One region of the Streptomyces sp. SID5469 genome, then DNA from elsewhere that is predicted to be linked to it. Evidence: riboswitches for the same ligand, from Rfam matches in the RefSeq annotation. Region 1 holds a riboswitch; each other region holds the start of a gene.

Evidence for each region. A riboswitch is a leader RNA that binds a small molecule or an ion and turns the genes downstream of it on or off. The one in region 1 is predicted to bind S-adenosylmethionine.
Region 2: linked by a shared signal. The riboswitch ahead of GTY58_RS37405 (amino acid ABC transporter permease) and the one ahead of GTY58_RS15465 (DUF3293 domain-containing protein) in region 1 are both predicted to bind S-adenosylmethionine.
Region 3: linked by a shared signal. The riboswitch ahead of thrC (threonine synthase) and the one ahead of GTY58_RS15465 (DUF3293 domain-containing protein) in region 1 are both predicted to bind S-adenosylmethionine.
Region 4: linked by a shared signal. The riboswitch ahead of GTY58_RS31535 (aminotransferase class V-fold PLP-dependent enzyme) and the one ahead of GTY58_RS15465 (DUF3293 domain-containing protein) in region 1 are both predicted to bind S-adenosylmethionine.

What each region holds. Positions count from the first base shown of each region.
Region 1 covers NZ_WWIN01000001.1:3,687,619-3,689,812, reverse strand. Annotated here, with positions in the region: gene GTY58_RS15470 (hypothetical protein) at 15-230, opposite strand; gene GTY58_RS15465 (DUF3293 domain-containing protein) at 290-787, opposite strand; SAM riboswitch class IV at 833-949, opposite strand; SAM riboswitch class IV at 1,036-1,144, shown strand; gene GTY58_RS15455 (DUF6882 domain-containing protein) at 1,678-2,194, shown strand, end outside.
Region 2 covers NZ_WWIN01000001.1:8,584,577-8,586,770, reverse strand. Annotated here, with positions in the region: gene GTY58_RS37410 (amino acid ABC transporter ATP-binding protein) at 1-62, opposite strand, end outside; gene GTY58_RS37405 (amino acid ABC transporter permease) at 59-1,039, opposite strand; SAM riboswitch class IV at 1,371-1,479, opposite strand; gene GTY58_RS37400 (jacalin-like lectin) at 1,824-2,194, shown strand, end outside.
Region 3 covers NZ_WWIN01000001.1:4,857,080-4,859,273, forward strand. Annotated here, with positions in the region: gene GTY58_RS20540 (MoaD/ThiS family protein) at 1-9, opposite strand, end outside; gene thrC (threonine synthase) at 85-1,383, opposite strand; SAM riboswitch class I at 1,401-1,547, opposite strand; gene GTY58_RS20550 (glucosyl-3-phosphoglycerate synthase) at 1,724-2,194, shown strand, end outside.
Region 4 covers NZ_WWIN01000001.1:7,290,234-7,292,427, forward strand. Annotated here, with positions in the region: gene trpD (anthranilate phosphoribosyltransferase) at 1-915, shown strand, start outside; SAM riboswitch class IV at 1,000-1,116, shown strand; gene GTY58_RS31535 (aminotransferase class V-fold PLP-dependent enzyme) at 1,293-2,194, shown strand, end outside.

The sequences.
Region 1 (2,194 bases):
GCCGAGCCCGGAGTTCAGCGTGGTCCCGTGCCATCCACATAGGGGCGGGCCCGGCGGCGCAGCGGGGACGTCTTGTCCCACACGTGCCAGCGCGCTCCGCACAGCGGGTCCGTCTCGTACGTCACCTCCGCCGGGAAGCCGTCGGCCTTGACCCGCTCGGCCGGTGGGCCGACGAGGGTTCTGCCGCAGCGCGGGCAACGGGCCGGGGTCGGCATGGGATGCATGCCCATCGGGACCTCCTCCTTGCGTGCTGACTCCTTGCGTACTGAAAGACGCGGCCTTGAGTCCGTCAGGTGAGGCAGGACCCCGGGTCCCTGGGCTGCTGCGTGGACATGGTCCACCCGGACACGGCTGTCTCATCGCTGGAGCACGACAGCAGACGCCAGGCGTCAGGGGTCCAGGCGAAGACCGCGTCCTGGCCGAAGTGCCGGCCCAGTTCACGCGCCTCGGCGTCGCTCAGGCCGACGAGGGCGGCGCTCTCCTCGACGTGCGCACCGCACACGGTGCCTCCTGCCGCGGGCCACCAGGCGAGCCGACGCCGGCCGATCTCCTCGAACAGCAGCGCCTGGGCACGGCCGTTGTCCTCGGCAGAGGCCGTACGGCCATAGGGATTGCATGCGGTGATCACATGGATGGTGCGCCCGGCCGGTTCTGGGAAGTGGCCTTCGGCTGTACCCTGCGGGCCCGGCACGACCCTCACCGTGCGGTCGGCGAGTCGGATGTCCACGACTGCCTGCTGGTAGCCCGCCCAGTTCCGGGGCGTGGCTGATGCGCGGGTGTTGTCCATGGGGTCTCCTGAGAATCGGGGACCCCCTTACGCGTCGTGCAGGGAGATCCGCGCTTACCCCCAACTGGACAGTGGGGGCCCGGTCTTCCCTGGAAGGCACCTTGCGCGGTGTGCGAGGTTGCCAGCCGATGATCGTCCAGGGGCGCGATCGGCTTCGTGACCAAGCGGGAGGCTTTCACAGTTTCGGGCTCGAATCCAGAGGCGGGAGCACCTTGTGAAGATCCGTGACGGGTGTTAATTTCACGCCCGGTCACGAGTTCCAGCGTCAAGCCCCGGCTTGCTGGACGGCATCCCGCCCGCTACGGGTGCCCCGGGTGACGACCGGCCCCGTGCGCGGTGCACGGGGAACCGCGGATCACCGGGGTGTGGCACTACCGGGGTCCACCGACTCCGGAAGGCCGTCCGCCCATGCCCGCGTCCGACGCGATCCCCGCCCTGCCACAGCACATCGGCTCCGCCCTCCCCACGCAGCCCGAAGCTGCCGAGCCGGGTGCCGACCTGCCAACGATCTCGGCCCGTCCGGAAGCGTTTTACCCCCACCCCTCGCCGCTCGCCCCCGTCGTCCAACGGGAGCCCGGCCCGGTGCCCGCGGAACACGAGCACGCGGCCGACCGGCAAGACACCTCGACGTGTGCCAGTACGCCGGGCAACTGCTGGGGGCATGACGGCGGCGAGGACAAGGAGCAGTACGCGAAGGTGGAGAACCACGACGGGGTCTGTGTCCTGTCAGTCGTGGACGACTTCACCGAAGGGATGGTGCCGGAGCCGTGTGGACGATCACGTAATGCCCCGGCCGTGTGGTCACGTAATTCCCCACCCTGTCGGTGGCGAGGTGTCAGGTGTGAGGGGTCATCGTCGACTGGTCAGTGGCCTCTGGCAGACTCCGCGGCATGGGAATGTTCAAGCGGGCCAATGAGGCGGAGAGTGCTGATCAGGCCGGGGAGCGAGCCGACTTGAGCCTCCTGCTGCTGCAGGGCGAAGACATGATCGAACAGTTGGGTCGTGCCCACATGTCCTGGGGGCTGGGTTCAGCGGACCGCTGGGATCTGGATCAGACGACCGGCATCATCACCTGGACCTTCCCTGACAAGACGGCGGCAGCACCCGCGCAGATCCTCGGCAGTTTCAGCCCCGGCTCGGGCTCGTGGCTGTGGGCCTGGGCCAACAAGAGCATCCTCCCCGACATGAGCCGTGACGCCCGCAGCTTCCGGGACTGGGCAGACGACAACGGGCATCCCGCTCTCGCCCAGCCGAAGATCGAGGCCGATGAGAAGGCCGCTGCGACGCTTGTGGCCTTGGCTGTTCGGGTCACCAAGGCGACCGGCTATTACCGGGGCCCGGGAGGCAACTCCGCCGTGATCATCACGTTCGGTCCGGTCACTCTGACCGCCGCTGACGGCAGCGTCT
Region 2 (2,194 bases), 4.9 Mb from region 1:
CACTTGTGCACGTCGTGGACCTCGACCGCGGCGGAGTCGACTTTGAGGGTCTCGGTGGTCATAGGGCGGCCTCCCTGCGTATGCGGGCCCGCAGGTCACCGAGCGCGGTCCGCAGCTTCTGCAACGGGGTCGGCGGCAGGGAGCGCGTGGCGCCCCGGGCGTAGTGCCGCTCGACGTAGAACTGGACGACGGACACGATGCTCGTGAGGATCAGGTACCAGACGGTGACGACCAGGAGCAGCGGCACGATGTCGCCGGGATAGGTGCTGCCCATGGTCTGTGCGGAGCCGAACAGGTCGAGCAGCGACACGTAGAACACCAGTGAGGTGCCCTTGATCAGGCCGATCAGCTGGTTGACGTAGTTCGGGGTGATGGACCTGAGGGCCTGCGGGAAGACGATCTTCGTGAACTGGTAGCTCTTCGGCAGGCCGAGCGCGGCGGCCGCCTCGTGCTGTCCCTGGTCGACGGAGAGAATGCCGCCGCGGACGACCTCGGCCGCGTAGGCCGCCTCGTTGAGGCTCAGTCCGACGACCGCGACGGCCATGTCGGTGGCGAGCCGGGACTCGTCGAAGGTGAGGAAGGCCGGGCCGAAGGGCACTCCGAGGCTGAGCGTCTTGTAGAGGGCGCTGAAGTTGTAGAGGAAGATCAGCACCACGATCAGCGGCACCGAGCGCAGCAGCCACACGTAGACCCAGCTGACCGCGCGCAGCACGGGGCTGCGGGAGAGCCGGGCCAGTGCCAGCAGGATGCCACCGAGCAGCCCCAACACGGCGCTGTACGCCGCCACTTCGAGAGTGATGAGCAGTCCGTCGAGGATCGTGGGGCGCAGGAACCAGTAGGCGAAGCGGTCCCACTGGTAGAAGGGGTTGGTCACCAGCCCGTGGCCGATCTGGGCGACCAGCACGAGCACGATCGCCGTGAGGATCCAGCGGCCGGGCCGGCGCAGCGGCAGCACACGCTGGGCCGCCAGGGGCCGCGGGGCGGTGCCGTCGGGTGGCGCGGAGAGAAGGGACACGGCGGCGCCAGGGAGTTCACTCATGGCAGGCTCCAGCGGAGTCGGACACCCCGGGCGGCGAGCGCGACGGCACACGGCGGCGCAAGGCCGCTGCGGGAGACGAAGCACGGGAGAGCGCCGGAACCGGGGACTGGGCGGGCGGAGAGCACACCGCGGCGGCGGTGCGCGTCAGAGAATCAGAACGCCGTCAGCCTCGACGGCGGGCAGAGCCCGGGGCGGTACACAGCGCGCTGCTGACACGGAGCAGATCGACACAGCGGTTCGCGCACAGCAGGACGCGGCGGGGGCGCCGCTGTGCGGTCGTCCTCGTAGCTGCGTCCATCGCCGTCACCGTCACTGTTCCGGCCCTTGGGGGGCCTCGCGCTTACCGAAGGTCATCCGGTCCGGTCGTCACCTGGGGCACCCCACCGCGTCGCGAGGGTTGCCGGTCAGCAAGCCAGGGCTTGTCGCTGACGCTCTTGACCGTTCTGGGGCGTAAGTAAGACAGGCGCCGGAGTCGATGTCAACGCTGGTCCATCAGGTGATACGTGCACGTCCGCGCCCGTGTTGGCGCCCTTGCGCGTGAACTGCCGTACCTCCAGGGCGTGTTCCGGTGCCGTGTTTCCGCGTGCACACGAATCCGCGCGTCGGACAGCGGCCGCACGGCCGCGAGTCGGCCGTCGTACACGTGTCACCACGGTGATCGGCCCGGCGCTCACCGGCTGAAGTTTTCGAAAGTTTCGAAGACGCCGTGCGCCCGGAGCTTGTCGCTACATTTTGACATGCTCGCATCACTCGCGCTCTTTCCTCACCCCCAGGAGACCCCCTCATGCGCAGACTTCTCGCCTGTCTGGCGACCGCGGCCGTGGCCGTCGGCGGGCTCACGGTGAGCGCCTCCCCCGCCGCGGCGGCCGACTCGGGCACGTTCAGCGTGCTCACCTACAACGTCGCCGGTCTGCCGGAGTCCCTCTCCAGCGCCTCGACGCCGCGCGACACGAGCACCACGGAGATCGGCCGGCGCATCGCGCCGTACGACATCGTCAACGTCCAGGAGGACTTCAACTACCACGCGTACCTGTACTCCACGGACACCCACCCCTACCGCACGGCGACCAGCGGGGGCGCGGGCATCGGCAGCGGCCTCAACACCGTCTCGACCTATGCCTGGGACGGTGACGACTTCGAGCGCGCCGGCTGGAA
Region 3 (2,194 bases), 1.2 Mb from region 1:
GACGCTCATGCGGTGTGACCTCCGGTCGGGTACACGGGAAGGGCTGTTCTCAAGCTGCGGACTGGTGGGGGCCGGTCGCGCCGTTCACGCGAGGCCGGCTTCCCGGAAGGAGTCCAGGCTGGGACGAATGGTCGCGGTCAGCCCGGTCCCGGCCACCGCGTCCAGGGTCTTGAGGCCGTCACCGGTGTTGAGGACGACCGTCGTGAGGGTGGGGTCGAGCAGACCGCTCTCGATCAGTTTCTTGGCCACACCCACCGTCACGCCACCCGCGGTCTCCGCGAAGATGCCCTCGGTCCGTGCGAGCAGCTTGATCGCGTCGACGATCTGCTCGTCGTTCACGTCCTCCACCGCACCGCCCGTGCGGCGCGCGATGTCGAGGACGTACGGGCCGTCGGCCGGGTTGCCGATGGCCAGCGACTTGGCGATGGTGTTCGGCTTCTGCGGCCGCACGACGTCCTGGCCGGCCTTGTAGGCGACGGACACCGGCGAGCAGCCCTCGGCCTGCGCGCCGAAGATCTTGTACGGCTTGTCCTCGACCAGCCCGAGCTTGATCAGCTCCTGGAGCCCCTTGTCGATCTTCGTGAGCTGGGAGCCGGAGGCGATGGGCACCACCAGCTGGTCCGGCAGCCGCCAGCCGAGCTGCTCGCAGATCTCGTACGCCAGCGTCTTGGAGCCCTCGGCGTAGTACGGCCGCAGGTTGACGTTGACGAAGCCCCAGCCCTCGCCGGCCGGGTCGCCGATCAGCTCGGAGCAGAAGCGGTTCACGTCGTCGTAGTTGCCCTCGATGCCGACGAGCTCGCCGCCGTAGACCGCGGCCATGACGACCTTGCCCTGCTCCAGGTCGTGCGGGATGAACACGCAGGAACGGAAGCCGGCGCGGGCGGCGGCGGCGCCCACCGCGCCGGCCAGGTTGCCGGTGGAGGAGCAGGAGAGGGTGGTGAAGTCGAAGGCGCGGGCGGCCTCGATGGCCTGGGCGACGACGCGGTCCTTGAAGGAGTGCGTCGGGTTGCCGGAGTCGTCCTTCACGAAGAGCTTGCCGGCGTCGACACCGAGCTCACGCGCCAGGTTGTCGGCCTGGACGAGCTTGGTCCAGCCCGGGTTGATGTTGGGCTTCTCGGCGACGTCCGCCGGGACCGGCAGGAGCGGCGCATAGCGCCAGATGTTCGCGGGGCCCGCCTCGATCTGCTTGCGGAGTTCCTCGGTGTCGTAGCCCGAGAAGTCGTACGCGATCTCCAGCGGGCCGAAACACTCGTCGCAGGCGAAGACCGGACCGAGGGGCACGCGGTGGCCGCACTCGCGGCAGGAAAGCGCGGCGGCCGGACCGAGGTCGACGGAGTTCGCGGGGGAGGTGACGGAGGTACTTGCGACAGTCTGCGCAGCCATGGAGGCGAGGCCCTTTCTCCTCATCTTCCTCACGACGCACTTCGCCGTGAGACGGATTTGGCACCTTCCCGAGCCGGGAGCCTCGCCACATCAACGTGACAAGACCGGCTGGAGGGTTGCCGGGGCTTCATCGGGCCGTATCCCTCTGCCCCTCTGGATGAGCGGTATTCGGTTGTTTGACTGTGGAGCACTGTGCGCGCCGATGATCGAGGACATGCGATGGTCATCCGCGTTGTTCAAGACTGTAACCGAAGGCCAGGACAGTTGAGATAGTCGTCCGAACAGCGAGATGGATCACGCGCTGATGCGAGTGTGTGATCAGACAGTGAGGAGCCGCAGAGTGCTGAACGAAGTCGAGCGCTGGCTGAGCACCCGCTCCTGGTCCCTGACCGATCGCCCGCTCCACAAGATCATGGCCGCGAAACGCTCCTCGGGCTCCTCGGTCAGCGTCGTGCTGCCCGCGCTGAACGAGGAGGAGACGGTCGGCGAGATCGTCGCCGTCATCCGGCACGACCTGATGCACCAGGTCCCGCTCGTCGACGAGATCGTCGTGATCGACTCGGGCTCGACGGACCGCACCTCCGAGGTGGCCGCGGCCGCGGGCGCCCGGGTCGTGCACCGCGACGAGATACTCCCGCGGCTGCCGGCCGTGCCCGGCAAGGGGGAGGTCCTGTGGCGCTCCCTCCTGGTCACCAGCGGTGACATCGTCTGTTTCATCGACGCGGACCTGAAGGAGTTCTCGTCGGACTTCGTCTCCGGCATCGTGGGCCCGCTGCTCACCGACCCGGGCGTCGACCTCGTGAAGGCGATG
Region 4 (2,194 bases), 3.6 Mb from region 1:
CAGATCGCCGGGTTCCTGGTGGCGCTGCGCGCCAAGGGCGAGACGGTCGAGGAGATCTCCGGGCTGGTCCGGGCGATGTACGAGCACGCGAATCTGATCGAGGTGCCCGGAGCGACCGTCGACATCGTCGGCACCGGCGGTGACGGCGCGAAGACCGTCAACATCTCCACGATGTCGTCGATCGTCGTGGCCGGCACGGGTGCCAAGGTCGTCAAGCACGGCAACCGGGCCGCGTCCTCCGCGTCCGGTTCCTCGGACGTCCTGGAGAAGCTCGGCATCAATCTTCAGCTGACCCCCAAGCGGGTCGCCGAGGTGGCCGAGGAAGCCGGGATCACCATCTGCTTCGCGGTGAAGTTCCATCCGGCGCTGCGGCATGTGGCGGCGGCGCGGGGGCAGTTGGGGATCCGGACGACGTTCAACGTCCTCGGCCCGCTGACGAATCCGGCCCGGGTGAAGGCACAGGCCGTCGGAGTCGCCGACCCCCGCATGGCCCCCATCGTGGCCGGTGTCTTCGCCGAGCGCGGCAACTCCTCGCTGGTCTTCCGCGGCGACGACGGCCTCGACGAGCTGACCACCACGTCGACCTCCCGGGTCTGGGTCGTCCGCGAGGGCAAGGTCACCGAGGAGTCCTTCGACCCCCGCGACGTCGGCCTCGACCTGGTCCCGGTGGAGGCGCTGCGGGGCGCGGACGCGGCGTACAACGCGGATGTCGCCCGGCGCCTGCTGAACGGCGAGACGGGGCCGGTACGGGACGCGGTGCTGCTGAACTCGGCGGCGGCCCTGGTGGCCCTGTCCCCGGGCGCCGGGACCCTCGCGGAGCAGCTGCGCGCGGGTATGGCGCAGGCGGCGGAGGCGATCGACTCGGGAGCCGCGAAGAGGGCGCTGGAGCGGTGGGTGGCGGCCAGCAACGCCTGAGCCGTGGCGAGGTGACGCGGGGCGCGGTCCGGATTCTGGACTGCGCCTTGCGCGTCGAAGATCGTATGGCAAGATGCTGTATCAGGTCATGAGCGACAGTCATGAGGCCCCGGCCGACTGTCCGGCAACCCTCCGTCCGTGGCGGGGTGCCCCGGGTGAAGACCAGGTCGTAGGCAGCGAGGTCTACGGCAAGCGCGGACCCCTCGTAATCACCAGGGGTCCTGGTCGTTCGAGGGAGCCTTCCGTGAGCAAGCGAATGCGATAGGGCGCCGAGCCCCGCCTCCGCAATCCCCTTTTCACCTTTCCTGTGCCGTTGACGTGCGCGTTTCGCGCTGTCCGGCACGGTGATTCCGCCTGCTCTTCACGGGAGTACACCCATGTCCGTCTCCACCGCTGCCGCCGACCAGACCGTTTGCTGTGACATTTCGGGACACCTGCCCGTTCTGGGCCGCGAGGTCACCGTCCCGCTCGTCACCGGTGGCGAGGTCACCTACGCCGCCCTCGACTACGCCGCCAGCGCCCCCGCCCTCCAGCGCGTCTGGGACGACGTCGCCGCGTACGCCCCCTACTACGGCTCCGTCCACCGGGGTGCCGGGTATCTCTCCCAGCTGTCCACCGACCTGTTCGAGAACGCCCGCAGGACCGTCGCCGAGTTCCTCGACTGCCGGGACGGCGACCAGGTCGTCTTCACCCGGTCCACCACCGACTCGCTCAATCTCCTCGCCGCCGCCCTTCCGGCCGACTGCCAGGTCTTCGTCTTCGAGACCGAGCACCACGCCTCGCTGCTGCCGTGGCGCGACGCCCGGGTGACGTACCTGAACGCCCCGCGCACCCCCCAGCAGGCCGTCGAGACCCTCGAGCGCGCCCTCGCCGGCCGTGACCCGCACGGTCCGGCCCTGGTGTGCGTCACCGGTGCCTCCAACGTCACCGGCGAGCTGTGGCCGGTACGTGAACTGGCCGCCGCCGCCCATGCGCACGGCGCCCGCATCGTCCTCGACGCCGCCCAGCTCGCGCCCCACCACCCCGTCTCCGTACGGGAGTTGGACGTCGACTGGGTCGCCTTCTCCGGGCACAAGCTGTACGCGCCGTTCGGGTCCGGTGTGCTCGCCGGACGCGCCGACTGGCTGCGTGCGGCCGAGCCGTACCTCGCCGGCGGCGGCGCCAGCCGCAAGGTCACGCGGCGTACGGACGGCGGGGTGGACGTGGAGTGGCACGAGAGCGCCGCCCGGCACGAGGCCGGCTCGCCGAACGTCATCGGCGCCTACTCCATCGCCTCCGC